DNA from 3 places in the Shewanella decolorationis genome. Region 2 is predicted to be linked to each of the others. Evidence: predicted binding sites of a transcription regulator. Region 2 holds the regulator's gene; each other region holds the start of a gene.

Region 1 (4,237 bases), 1.9 Mb from region 2:
CGTCTGCTTGTAGAATTCGAAGGATAGGAATGTGAAGCGATGCCTTATCCAAGAAGCCGACACGGTGCACTGTATCAGTGTTGAGTGTTGCTTTGCTCATATTGTGCTCTTGTTATCTCGTTACGCCATGGAAAATCCACAACGCCTAATTTATACGAATATGCCGGATGAACATTACGTTAACGTAAACTACCTATCAACCGTTGGCACAGTTCAAACGACAACTAATCCCCTGTGGGCATGTATATAATGCTTTACAAAACTAGCGAACATCTGGCGCGACTGAAGGGATCAGGCATATCACAGTGCGATTGCCGATGGGCACCTTAGCATTAGGGAAAACAATCGCTTCAAATTCCTGTTCGACTTTAATTTCCTGTCCACCCTCTCGGGCCAATACAAAGCCTTTCGGGAACGATCGGAAGTTTTCGACATCGGTCGCGAAGGTAAATTCAAAATCATCAAAATGTTTGTTAATCACCCGACACACTTGATACAAATTCACCTTATTCGCCGAGAATGGCTCAAGCGCTAAGGGTTTGTCTGTGATAAGGCGCATAAACATCTCTTGGGCGGCAATAAAACGCGTCATATCGTTTTGCCCCATGGGATATACCTTACCTAATTCAATGGTAAAGGCATCGGCGCCATACTGCTCGGAGGAAAAATAACTAAAGGTCGTCGTCGGCTCGTGGTGAAATAACACGGTATCCACGCCACTGGCCGCTAAAAACATGATTTGCTCGGCGCTGTAAGCCCGACCGGGACGATAGGGATAAATCGCAAACTTTTCGTGTTTTGAAGCACGCATCGCCGTGTGTAAATCGTAGTGGATCCGCTGGCGCCCTGCGGCTGCGCCCTTAAAGAAGCGGTCTACATAGGCTTCTAATTTTTTCGCCCGTACCCGCTCTGGATTCACTAATCCCGGCGGATTTGAATGCTCACCACTAAAGAGACGATTCATATTCTCGTCGATAATACGAGTGCCATTATTAATCGCTAAAGGGTTGCCAATAAGAAACAGCGTGCGTTGTTTGGCGATGATTTTTTGTTGGAGAAGCTGTTTGATTAAGGTATTGCAGAGTTCGATGGGGGCGGTTTCATTACCGTGGACACCGCAGGAGAGAATGACATCCTTACCTTGGGCTTGTGCTGGCTCAAAAACGATGACCCCCGTGTCCCACACCTCGACTCGAGTATGTTCCCCTAAGGTGAAACCAAACTCATCCCCGAGGGTTTCAGGATTGGCGAGGGTCAGCGCGAGAAAATCCTTCGAATCTAACAGAGCTTGTAACACAGAATTCTCCTTATAATAGCGTGTTAGAGACGGGAGTGATGGCAATAACTACCTGTTTCATGGCACTTATCGTTACCCGCCTTAAAAAGCGCATCCATACTAACACAAGTTTTTGGGCCGTTACTCTGTCATTCTGGTCAAACAAGCGCATTTCACGGCAAAACAACAGCATCTTAGCCACATTTGGTCGACATAGGATTAATTTTGTCGACACACTTGCTTTTAGGCATGAGTTTTATCACAATCCTTAGCCATCTAGACTTCTATCAGGATTTATCATGGCGTTAGCAACTTTCGGTGCCGGCTGTTTTTGGGGCGTGGAGTATTTCTTTAGACAAGTCAACGGCGTGACCAACGCGACCTGCGGCTATATGGGTGGCAATAACGAAGCGACCACCTATGAGGAAGTCAAAAAAGGCAAGACAGGTCATGCCGAAGTCGTACAAGTAGAATTTGACCCTGCAATTGTCAGCTACGACGAGTTACTGGATGTGTTTTGGAAAAACCACAACCCGACCACGCTCAATATGCAGGGCGGCGATATCGGCACTCAGTACCGCAGTACCATTTTCTTCCACGACCGTGAGCAAAAAACCGCGGCCGAAGCCTCCAAACTGGCCTTTGCCCGTTCAGGTCGTTGGGGATTGCGTCATATCGTCACTGAGATTGTGCCGTTACAGCAATTCCATGTGGCAGAGGAATATCATCAAAACTATATCGATAAGAACAACTTACCAAGTTGCCATCTCGAGTACTGATCATAACCATTTAGCATCCGAGTGAGCAGCTTTTGCTTCTCATCGCTGCCAATAAAAACGCACCCATAGGATTTCTATGAGTGCGTTTTTTATCTGTAAAAAGAATGCGTAAACGCTAAATCAGGCGCTAAGCGCCTTATCGATTAAGACCTGTGCGTCCTTAATGATATCGGCAAGATGCTGCTCACTGATAAAGCTCTCACCGTAAATCTTAAATAACGCCTCAGTACCCGACGGCCGCGCCGCGAACCAACCATTGGCCGTCGTCACTTTGATGCCACCTATCGAGGCATTGTTACCTGGGGCGTGGGTTAATACGGCATCAATCTTCTCACCCGCCAGCATAGTGGCGTTTAAGGTTTCGGCATTAAGCTTGGCAAATTTTGCTTTGTTCTCAAGGCTAATCGGACTGTCGATACGCTTGTAGAAGCTTTGACCGAACTGCGCCACTAATTCTTGATGGCGTTGCCCCGGCGTCTTGCCAGTAACCGCAAGCATTTCGGCCGCAAGCAGCACCAGAATAAAACCGTCTTTGTCGGTACACCAAGTCGTGCCATCACGGCGCAGGAAGGCGGCGCCCGCACTCTCCTCACCGCCAAAGGCAATAGTCGCCTCAGCTAGCCCATCGACGAACCACTTAAAGCCAACGGGGACTTCGAGTAATTTTTTGCCGTGGAAGGCACAGATTTTATCGATAAGCGCGCTCGATACCAGCGTCTTGCCGATAGATAACTGCTCGCTCCATTCAGGTCTGTGGGTCAGCAGATAATCAATCGCGACCGCTAAATAGTGGTTAGGATCCATCAGCCCCGTGCCCGGACACACAATACCGTGTCTGTCGTAGTCAGGGTCGTTACCGACACATAAATCGAAGGATTCTTTGTGGGCCAGTAAACCTGCCATCGCATAGGGCGAAGAGCAATCCATGCGGATCTTGCCGTCTTTATCCAGCGACATAAAGCTAAAGCTTGGGTCGACCTTATCATTAACTAAGGTGATATCGATGCGATAGTGCTTGGCAATCGGCGCCCAATAATGGATACCCGAACCGCCTAATGGGTCAACGCCCAATTTCAGCTTAGCCTTGGCGATAGCGTGCATATCAACCACATTGACTAAATCCGCCACATAGGGGGTAATCAAATCGATGGCATGCACATAACCCGAGGCTAACGCGTCGGCATAGGTGAGCTTATTAACGCCCTTCAGTCCTGCGCGCAGGTAATCATTGGCGCGGGATTCAATCCATGCAGTAATATTGCCTTCGGCCGGGCCGCCATGGGGAGGATTGTACTTGATGCCACCATCCTGCGGCGGATTATGGGATGGGGTAATAATCAAACCATCGCTTAAGGCGGCACCCGTCAGTGCCGCTTCTCGATTGGCGCAAATAATCGCATGGGACACCACTGGTGTTGGCGTAAAACCATCATGTTGCTGGATATGCACAGTCACCTTATTGGCCGCTAACACTTCAATCGCCGACACGTAAGCCGCATAAGATAAGGCGTGGGTATCAATACCTAAAAAGAGTGGCCCTTCGATATTCACCGATTGGCGATAATCGACAACGGCTTGGGTAATCGCCCAAATATGGTCTTGGTTAAAACTTGCTTGAAACGCAGTTCCACGGTGCCCAGAAGTCCCAAACGTCACACGTTGCTCGGCAGCATCCACATTAGGTTTGATGCTGTAATAATGGCTCATCAGCTTTGGAATATTCACCAGATCCGTCTGACTCGCGGTTTGTCCTGCCCGTTGATGTATTGCCACCTGATCCTCTCCTACTGGAAAATCGGTTAATTAAATGGAAACGCCGCATCATTGCGGCGTCGATAAAGGCGTTATACGCGTTCGGCAATGCCGTTGGCGATTTCGGCATCGCAACCAAATTGCACTAAGGCTTCGACTAAAATCGCCCGTTTTTTGGCGGTGTTATTGTTGGTCGTCACCCAAAATCCGGTATTACCGATTTCCTTCGGGTTGGCAGTAGCACTCGCCTTGAGTAATTCTTCCCGAGAGCGCGCAAAATAGAGTCGATCGCGACCTTGGATCTGTAAAATTTGCGAGAATTGCGCTTGGCTCTGTTGATATAAACTCTCGAGCAAGAATAAGAAACGGCCCACGGCGCCTTTTTGCTGCGCTAACTTATGCTCATCCACCAATTGATTGAAATCGGTCG
Region 2 (4,237 bases):
CTGATTGGCATTGGCTTGCGTTGGTTCAATCAAGAAAAAACGCAAGTTGAAAGCAATATCCTCAAGGCTGCGGCGATTATTGGCCCTGTAGCAATCAGCTTAGGCTTGGCGTGTTTAGTGTTTGATTTAACTAAGCCTTTCCACTTCTGGCTGATTTTAATTAACTATAACTTCCAGTCCGTTATGGCGATTGGGGTATTAGCGCTGCTGGCTTACTCCCCCTTGGCATTTGCCTACGCAATTTTAGTACTGCGTGATGAACTGCCAAAGTGGGGCTTAGGTTTCTTAGTGCCTATCGCTAAGCTGCTGATGCCCTTTAGAAAGCTGATTGAAGTGCTATTGTTTGTCCTCGCGATTGGCGTAGGCGCTTACACTGGCTTCTTAATTTCGGCGATGAATGCCTATCCGATGCTGAACACTGCGGTATTACCAGCGCTGTTCTTGGTATCTGGTTTATCGGCGGGCGCTGCGGCCAATGCGGTGCTGGCGCTGGTGATGTTCAAAACCGATAGTCACGACAAGACCTTAGCCAAAATGCATGGCTTAGAGCTGCCAGTGATGGCAATCGAAATCATGTTCCTGTTTATGTTGTTCTGCGCCTTGTACTTTAAGGGCGGTGCGGCGGCTGCGGCGCTGGCATCACTCACCTCTGGCGTGTGGGCAAGCGTATTCTGGATTGGCGTGGTCGGGATTGGCTTTGGTGTGCCACTGCTGTTTATGCTGTTGCCTGCCGCAACTCGCCACAGCAAGGGCGCGATGATTATGGTGGCCTGCGCCAGCTTAACCGGCGTGTTAGCACTGAGACACTTTATCGTGTATGCGGGACAAAGCTACCTGAGCTAAGTGATGTTAGCGAATGCTCTAACCCATGGCATTCAAACTAGCGCACAAATATGAGTATTACTTTAATACGATTAAGTGATACTCAAATGGGTTACAACACGCATCCCTGCAAGCAAAAAGCACCGGTAACGGTGCTTTTTTATGGCGGCAATTGGCTGCGATTGGAAGAGGATTATTGCGGTAATTATTGCGGCAATAGCTCAATCACAGATTTCACCGTAAGCACTAAGGCGCTGATAGCACAGAGGGCTAAGGTTGCCATCTTGGTCTTATGCTTATCCACATTCCCCACCAGTTTGCCCGCCACTAAATAGCCTAAAAACACTGAGGGCAACAGCATCAGGGATAACCATAAATGCTTAACTTCGAGCAGGCCCGTCACCCCAAGAATGACCAGCGCTATGGTCGAGCTGAAGATAAAGAAGGCTGATAGTGCGGCGCGAAACTTTGAGGCATCCTTACCCGCCAACAGAATCGCCATCGGCGGACCACCAATGGCGGCAATATTACCGAAGATCCCCGATACCACGCCCGCGCCAAATAGCGTCGCTTTATTCACTGGCAAGCTAAATTTATACAGGCTCAGCACCACGGCGACTGCCACAATGGCTGCAATCGCTAAACCAAGAATCGGCTGCGGCGCAAACAGCAACAGGCTGGCACCGATAAAACCTCCGGGTACTCGACCGATAAGCGCGTATTGCAAGCCATTGAATTCTAAATGGCCGCGTTCACGCAGTAGGGTGAGTAGGGCGATGGAAAAGCCCATCACAATCACCGGGGCGGGCACTAATTCGGGGTCGACAATATACAGCAGCGGACTCGCCACCACAGCAAGGCCAAAGCCAATCAGACTTTGGGTGAGGGCACCTAAAAACACAATCACAGACGCAATAGCGAGCGTTTGTGGATCTATCAAGGAGAACATAGGATTCCATCAAAATAAAATAGGGATCGTTACTCTAACCCATCAGGCAAGATGAGTATTAACGATCCCTAATGATTAGGTACGGCAGAATTATGGACGCCTGAGCGTTATTCCATATCTTCCCACTCGATCCCCATTTCGTCCATCAACCGCTTGGCTTCGGCGGGGATGCTATCTGGGCACTCTTTTGACAGATCGGCATCATCAGGCAGAGGCTGGCCGGTGTAGGCATGCAAAAATGCTTCGCACAACAGTTCGCTATTGGTGGCGTGGCGCAGGTTGTTCACCTGACGACGGGTACGTTCATCCGTGAGGACTTTTAGCACTTTGAGCGGAATAGACACAGTAATTTTCTTTACTTGTTCATTCTTCTTGCCATGTTCAGCATAGGGGCTGATGTATTCCCCATTCCATTCAGTCATTGACTCACCTGTTATAACGCTAAATTCGGGGCAGATTTTAAACCCTTACAGATTACAGTCAAATTATTGCTACTATTTCTGAGCGATTGCAAACAGATTTCTTTATGTTTAGACGTCTAAACGTCTTAACGCCTATTGACGATACCACTGGGCTTAGGTACATTTAGACGTCCAGACATCTCTTTGCGAACTTAGGAGTTCCCGATGACCGCAGGTAAATTAGTGACCGAACGTCAATTAGCCACATTAGCAGTGCGTCAGGGTATCGAAAGCGATACTCAGTATGGCGCTGTGGTGCCGCCAATTTACCTGTCGACGAATTACGCCTTCGATGGTCATAAAAATCCTCGTGAATTTGATTACAGCCGTTCCGGCAATCCTACCCGCAGCATCCTAGGTGATGCCCTAGCTAAGCTGGAAAAGGGCGCAACCGGTGTGGTGACTTGCACAGGCATGGCAGCCATTACCTTAGTGACCACTTTACTCGGCCCCGATGATTTGCTGGTGGTGCCCCACGATTGCTACGGCGGTTCGTACCGTTTATTTACTAACTTGGCTAAAAAGGGCCAATTTAAACTGCTGGTGGTCGATCAAACCGACGCCCAAGCGCTTGAGCAAGCCATCGCCCAGCAACCTAAGATGGTGTGGATTGAAACCCCATCTAACCCTCTGCTGCGAGTCGTCGATATCGAAGCTATCGCCAAGGCGAGCCACGGTGTGGGCGCGTTAGTGGTAGTGGACAACACTTTCCTCTCACCAATTTTACAGCAACCGCTATTACTGGGTGCCGATATCGTTATCCACTCCACCACTAAGTACATCAATGGTCACAGCGATGTGGTGGGCGGCGCGGTGATCGCCAAAGATCCTCAACTCGGCGAGACCTTACATTGGTGGTCAAACACCTTGGGCTTAACGGGTTCAGCCTTCGACAGTTATCAAACCCTGCGCGGTCTGCGTACCTTAGCCGTGCGTATTCGTGAGCACCAAAGCAATGCCCAGCGTATTGTGGATGTGCTGACGAGTAGTCCTGTGGTGAGCAAAGTGTATTATCCCGGCCTTACGGACCACCCCGGTCATGCCATTGCCGCCAAGCAACAAAAAGGTTTTGGCGCTATGCTGAGTTTTGAGCTTAAGGGCGGCGAGGCCGAAGTGGTCGCCTTTTTAGATGCCTTAAGTTTATTCAGCGTGGCCGAGAGTTTAGGCGGCGTAGAGAGTCTCGTGGCCGTACCCGCGACCATGACCCACAGGGCGATGGAGCCGCAAGCGCGTTTTGAAGCTGGTATTAAAGACACCCTATTACGTTTGTCGGTTGGTATTGAAGATGCCGACGACTTAGTTGCAGATATTCAAGCAGGATTGGCCGCCGTAGCGGCTTGTCAGTAGAGGAATAATAGATGGCACGTTGTCACTTACATAAATTTGGTGGTTCCAGCTTAGCCGATGCCGATTGTTACCGCCGAGTCGCCCATATTCTGTTAACCCATGGCCACAGTGATGATCTGGTGGTGGTGTCTGCCGCGGGTAAAACCACTAACTTTTTATATAAATTATTGTCCCTGCGCGATAGCAACCAATTATGGCAAGAAGAATTACAAGTCCTTATCAGCTATCAGCAGGGCTTGATTGAGCAGCTGTTATCTAACGAGCAAGCGCGGGACCTGCGTGAGCGTTTAACCACGGATAAAGCCCAGTTAATCAGTCTATTATCTTTAGATTCTCGTAACGATTACCAAATTAGCCATGTAGTGAGCTTTGGTGAGCGTTGGTCGGCGCGCTTAATGGCAGCGCTGCTGCGCGAATCGGGTGTGGCTGCAAGCCATGTGGATGCCTGTTCGATTCTCGTGGCCGACGAGGCCGCCGTACCGCAAATTCGTGTGCAAGAATCCCGCGCCAAAGTACAAGCATTACTGGCCGCGCATCCTAACGAGCGTCTAGTGATCACCGGTTTTATTTGCGCCAACGAGCGTGGCGATACCTTGCTATTGGGTCGCAATGGCTCTGACTTTAGCGCCAGCTTAATTGCCAGCCTTGCCGACATTGA
Region 3 (4,237 bases), 2.0 Mb from region 2:
CGGTGTATCCTGCTGCACCACAGCCACTTTACAGGCAAACGCCTTGGGCGACAGCTCGCTGATATCCTGCGAAAACAAGCTGATATGACCTTTAGCAGGGCGAATAAAGCGGTATAAACAGCGCAGCAGACTGGATTTACCCGCGCCATTTGGGCCTATCAGCCCGAGCATCTCCCCCTGCGGCAGGGCAAAGCTAATCTCCGAGAGAATGGTTTTCCCCTCAATCGCCCAGCTCAATTGGCTGACCTTAAGTGCCGTATTAGCAGAAGCAGTAGCGGGTGCTATTGGCGCAAGACTCGATGTGGTATGCATCACTAACGATTGCTCCCACATGGATATTGATTGGTGTGATTTAAGCCTGCTGCCACTTGGGCCAACAGGACAAAACTGATAAATGTCATCTTCTGCTCCCTCGAGTTACCCGCTCGAGAACTAAGGCTGCACGCAGCGAAAACAGAAATAGGCAGGTATCCTGACTTGTAGAAAAGAAGGTTCTAGGTTCTAGGTACTTCTTTTAACTACTCACAGTTGCGGGTACAGTTCGGGCTACTGACGGGCAGCTCCCCGATTCCCTATTATGTTTGGGTTATCCGGCGCGCTTAAACACTGTTGCCTTTAAGCAATAGCACTCAATTGCACAAAATTCCTAACACCTATTTCTGCGACCTTTGAGTTAAACGTACAGAGCACGCTATCTAACTCAAACGTCAGGGAAAAGCATTATCCTATATCTTGCTCATTAGGCAATGCTGTTTAAATCAGAAAATTTTCATCATGTCGGTGACTGATGCTTGCAAGCTACTCACAGTGGCCCGATGGCCAATCTAAACGCCAGTATCTTTTGCCTTGTTCATCCTCGAGGATATTGATGGTCACCACCGCCGCCACGGGTAAGGCGAGCTGACTGTAAAAACCTAAGGTTTTCACCGCCCCTAGCGCCCTTGACATCAAGTGGCGAATAACCCCGCCGTGGGTCACCACCCAAATATTGGCCGCAGGAGCACTGGCATTAAACTCCCCATGGGCCTGTTCATCATCCATAGTCAGCAGCGCAAACTCTTTATCGAGGATTTGCGCTATCGCGCCATCGATACGGGCCTCGAAACTTGCCATGGTCTCACCATTGGGCGGCGTCACCTCCCAGGGATTCTGCCAATAGGCCGTCATCCGCTCGCCATCGCGTTGATATAAGTCATCGAGCAGGCAGCCATCCCAATCGCCAAAGGCTATTTCCTGTAACTCCTCTAGCAGGTTGACCTTGAGCGGCAAAGGCGCGGGCGCATCTAAACTTATGCCTACTGACGCACTCGAATGCAGCTCAGCCGCAAAAGCCTTAGCAAACTCGGCGCAGCGCTTTGAGGTCGAGCTATAAATGCCGTGACACACAGCTGTCTGCGCCGCCACCGCCGCCGACATCTGCCGCCAGCCCTTGTCACTCAAAGGCACGTCGACTCGGCCACGCAAAATCGCCCCACCTTCACATTCCCCGTGGCGCAACAGTAATAAGCGAACTTGTTTCATATATGCCTTTAAAAACTTAGGGCCTAGAATCTAGGTGCTAGGAACCAAAGCCTAGATTCTAGATTCTCGCTCCTAATGACTTTCACCTTGCCCTGACAATCCGATGTCGCGTATTATGGACGTCTATACGTATAAATGTCCAAAGCATAACGAACGACATTCAATAATAAAATGCAATTTGTCACCCGATTGCGTACTTTGGACTCAACTTAGCTGTAGTAAAGGTAATCATTTATGGCGATATCTCTCCATCGAGCCAGCCAAACACTGGCAGACATTCGCAACCAGTTGTCAAAGCGCATTCTGATTTTAGACGGCGCCATGGGTACTATGATCCAAGGCTACAAGCTTGAGGAAGCCGATTACCGTGGCGAGCGCTTCAAGGATTGGCATACCGACGTTAAGGGCAATAACGATCTTTTAGTGCTCACGCAGCCAGATATCATCAAACAAATTCACATCGACTACCTTAAAGCCGGTGCGGATATTATTGAAACCAATACCTTTAACGCCACCACTATCGCCATGGCCGACTACGATATGCAGTCGCTGTCCGCCGAAATTAACCGCGAAGGTGCGCGCCTCGCCCGTGAGGCCTGTGATGAAATCGAGCAAGCCACGGGTAAGCCACGTTATGTCGCCGGTGTGTTAGGGCCCACTAACCGCACTTGCTCTATCAGCCCCGATGTTAACGATCCAGGCTTTCGCAATATCCATTTCGATGAGTTAGTGACCGCTTACTGCGAATCGACCCGCGCCCTGATAGAAGGCGGCGCCGATATCATTATGGTTGAGACCATTTTCGATACCTTAAACGCTAAGGCCGCCTTATTTGCCATCGAAACCGTGTTCGATGAACTCTTTGGACCAAATTCACCAGTGCGTTTGCCAGTTATGATCTCCGGCACCATTACCGATGCCTCGGGCCGAACCCTGACCGGACAAACCACCGAAGCCTTTTATAACTCCCTTCGCCATATCAAGCCCTTATCCATCGGCCTTAACTGTGCCCTCGGCCCTAAGGAGCTGCGCACCTACGTCGAAGAATTATCTCGCATCGCCGAATGTTATGTGTCGGCGCACCCTAACGCGGGTCTACCAAACGAGTTTGGCGGTTACGATGAAACCCCAGAGGATATGGCGAGCGTTATCCAAGAATGGGCCCGTGAAGGCATGCTCAACATTATCGGCGGCTGCTGTGGTAGCACGCCCGAGCATATTAAGGTCATTCGCGAAGCTGTAGAGCCCTTTGCCCCACGGCTATTACCCGAGATCCCCGTCGCCTGCCGTCTATCGGGTTTGGAACCGCTCACTATCGACGCCCAAACCCTGTTTGTGAACGTGGGTGAACGTACCAACGTCACGGGTTCTGCTAAGTTTTTAAAACTGATCAAAGAAGGTAAGTTCGAGCAGGCGCTCGATGTCGCCCGTGAACAGGTAGAAAGCGGCGCGCAGATCATCGACATCAACATGGACGAAGGCATGCTCGATGGCGTCGAGGTGATGCATAAGTTCTTAAATCTTATCGCCTCTGAGCCGGATATCAGCCGCGTGCCGATTATGATCGACTCCTCTAAGTGGGAGGTGATTGAAGCGGGCCTCAAATGTATTCAAGGCAAGGGAATCGTAAACTCTATTTCCTTGAAGGAAGGCGAAGAGAAGTTTATCGAGCAGGCAACCCTAGTGAAACGCTACGGCGCCGCGGCCATTATTATGGCGTTCGACGAGCAAGGTCAGGCCGACACTAAGGCGCGCAAAGTCGAGATCTGTACCCGCGCCTACCGCGTGCTAGTCGATAAGGTGGGTTTTCCACCCGAAGACATTATCTTCGACCCGAATATCTTTGCCATTGCCACGGGTATCGATGAGCACGATAACTATGCCGTCGATTTTATTGAAGCCATTAAAGAGATTAAGGCCACCCTGCCCCACGCGATGATTTCCGGCGGGGTGTCGAACGTGTCGTTCTCCTTCCGCGGTAACAATCCTGTGCGTGAGGCGATTCACGCGGTATTCCTGTACCACGCGATTAAAGTCGGCATGGACATGGGTATCGTCAACGCGGGTCAGCTAGCGATTTACGATGATATCGACCCCGAGCTTAAGGATAAGGTAGAGAACGTCGTGCTCAACCTGCCCTGCCCAGTTGAAGACTCAAACAACACCGAGCAATTGCTTGAGATTGCTGAAAAATTCCGTGGCGATGGCTCAAGTGCCGCCAAGAAAGAAGACTTAGAATGGCGTTCATGGCCGGTTAATCAACGTCTCGCCCATGCGCTGGTCAAAGGCATAACCGAATTTATCGACGAAGATACCGAAGCGGCGCGCCAACTTGCCTCACGGCCTTTGGATGTGATTGAAGGCCCGCTGATGGACGGTATGAATATCGTCGGCGACCTGTTTGGCTCGGGCAAAATGTTCCTGCCACAGGTAGTAAAATCGGCGCGGGTGATGAAAAAGGCCGTGGCCTACCTCAACCCCTTTATCGAGCAAGAGAAGGTCGAAGGCCAATCTAACGGCAGAATTTTGATGGTCACGGTTAAGGGCGACGTGCACGATATCGGCAAGAACATAGTCGGCGTGGTGCTCGCCTGTAACGGTTTTGAGGTGTTCGATTTAGGCGTAATGGTGTCGGTAGAGCGCATTCTCGAGGCGGTTAAAGAACACAATATCGATATTATCGGCATGTCGGGGCTGATTACCCCAAGCCTTGATG

The links. The regulator MetJ, encoded in region 2, represses methionine synthesis genes. The targets are predictions, from matches to a motif close to TAGACGTCTAGACGTCTA.
Region 1: a site for MetJ is predicted at 1,546-1,563, ahead of msrA (peptide-methionine (S)-S-oxide reductase MsrA). Genes of this name have one in related genera too.
Region 3: a site for MetJ is predicted at 1,638-1,655, ahead of metH (methionine synthase). Genes of this name have one in related genera too.

What each region holds. Positions count from the first base shown of each region.
Region 1 covers NZ_CP037898.1:3,308,688-3,312,924, forward strand. The annotation lists gene EYR25_RS14800 (thiamine pyrophosphate-dependent dehydrogenase E1 component subunit alpha) at 1-100, opposite strand, end outside; gene astE (succinylglutamate desuccinylase) at 263-1,297, opposite strand; gene msrA (peptide-methionine (S)-S-oxide reductase MsrA) at 1,576-2,055, shown strand; gene pgm (phosphoglucomutase (alpha-D-glucose-1,6-bisphosphate-dependent)) at 2,176-3,828, opposite strand; gene seqA (replication initiation negative regulator SeqA) at 3,900-4,237, opposite strand, start outside.
Region 2 covers NZ_CP037898.1:457,675-461,911, forward strand. The annotation lists gene nrfD (NrfD/PsrC family molybdoenzyme membrane anchor subunit) at 1-843, shown strand, start outside; gene EYR25_RS02025 (sulfite exporter TauE/SafE family protein) at 1,028-1,771, opposite strand; gene metJ (met regulon transcriptional regulator MetJ) at 1,879-2,193, opposite strand; gene metB (cystathionine gamma-synthase) at 2,416-3,579, shown strand; gene EYR25_RS02040 (bifunctional aspartate kinase/homoserine dehydrogenase II) at 3,591-4,237, shown strand, end outside.
Region 3 covers NZ_CP037898.1:2,435,028-2,439,264, reverse strand. The annotation lists gene EYR25_RS11030 (ABC transporter ATP-binding protein) at 1-312, opposite strand, end outside; cobalamin riboswitch at 446-626, opposite strand; gene EYR25_RS11025 (histidine phosphatase family protein) at 799-1,521, opposite strand; gene metH (methionine synthase) at 1,756-4,237, shown strand, end outside.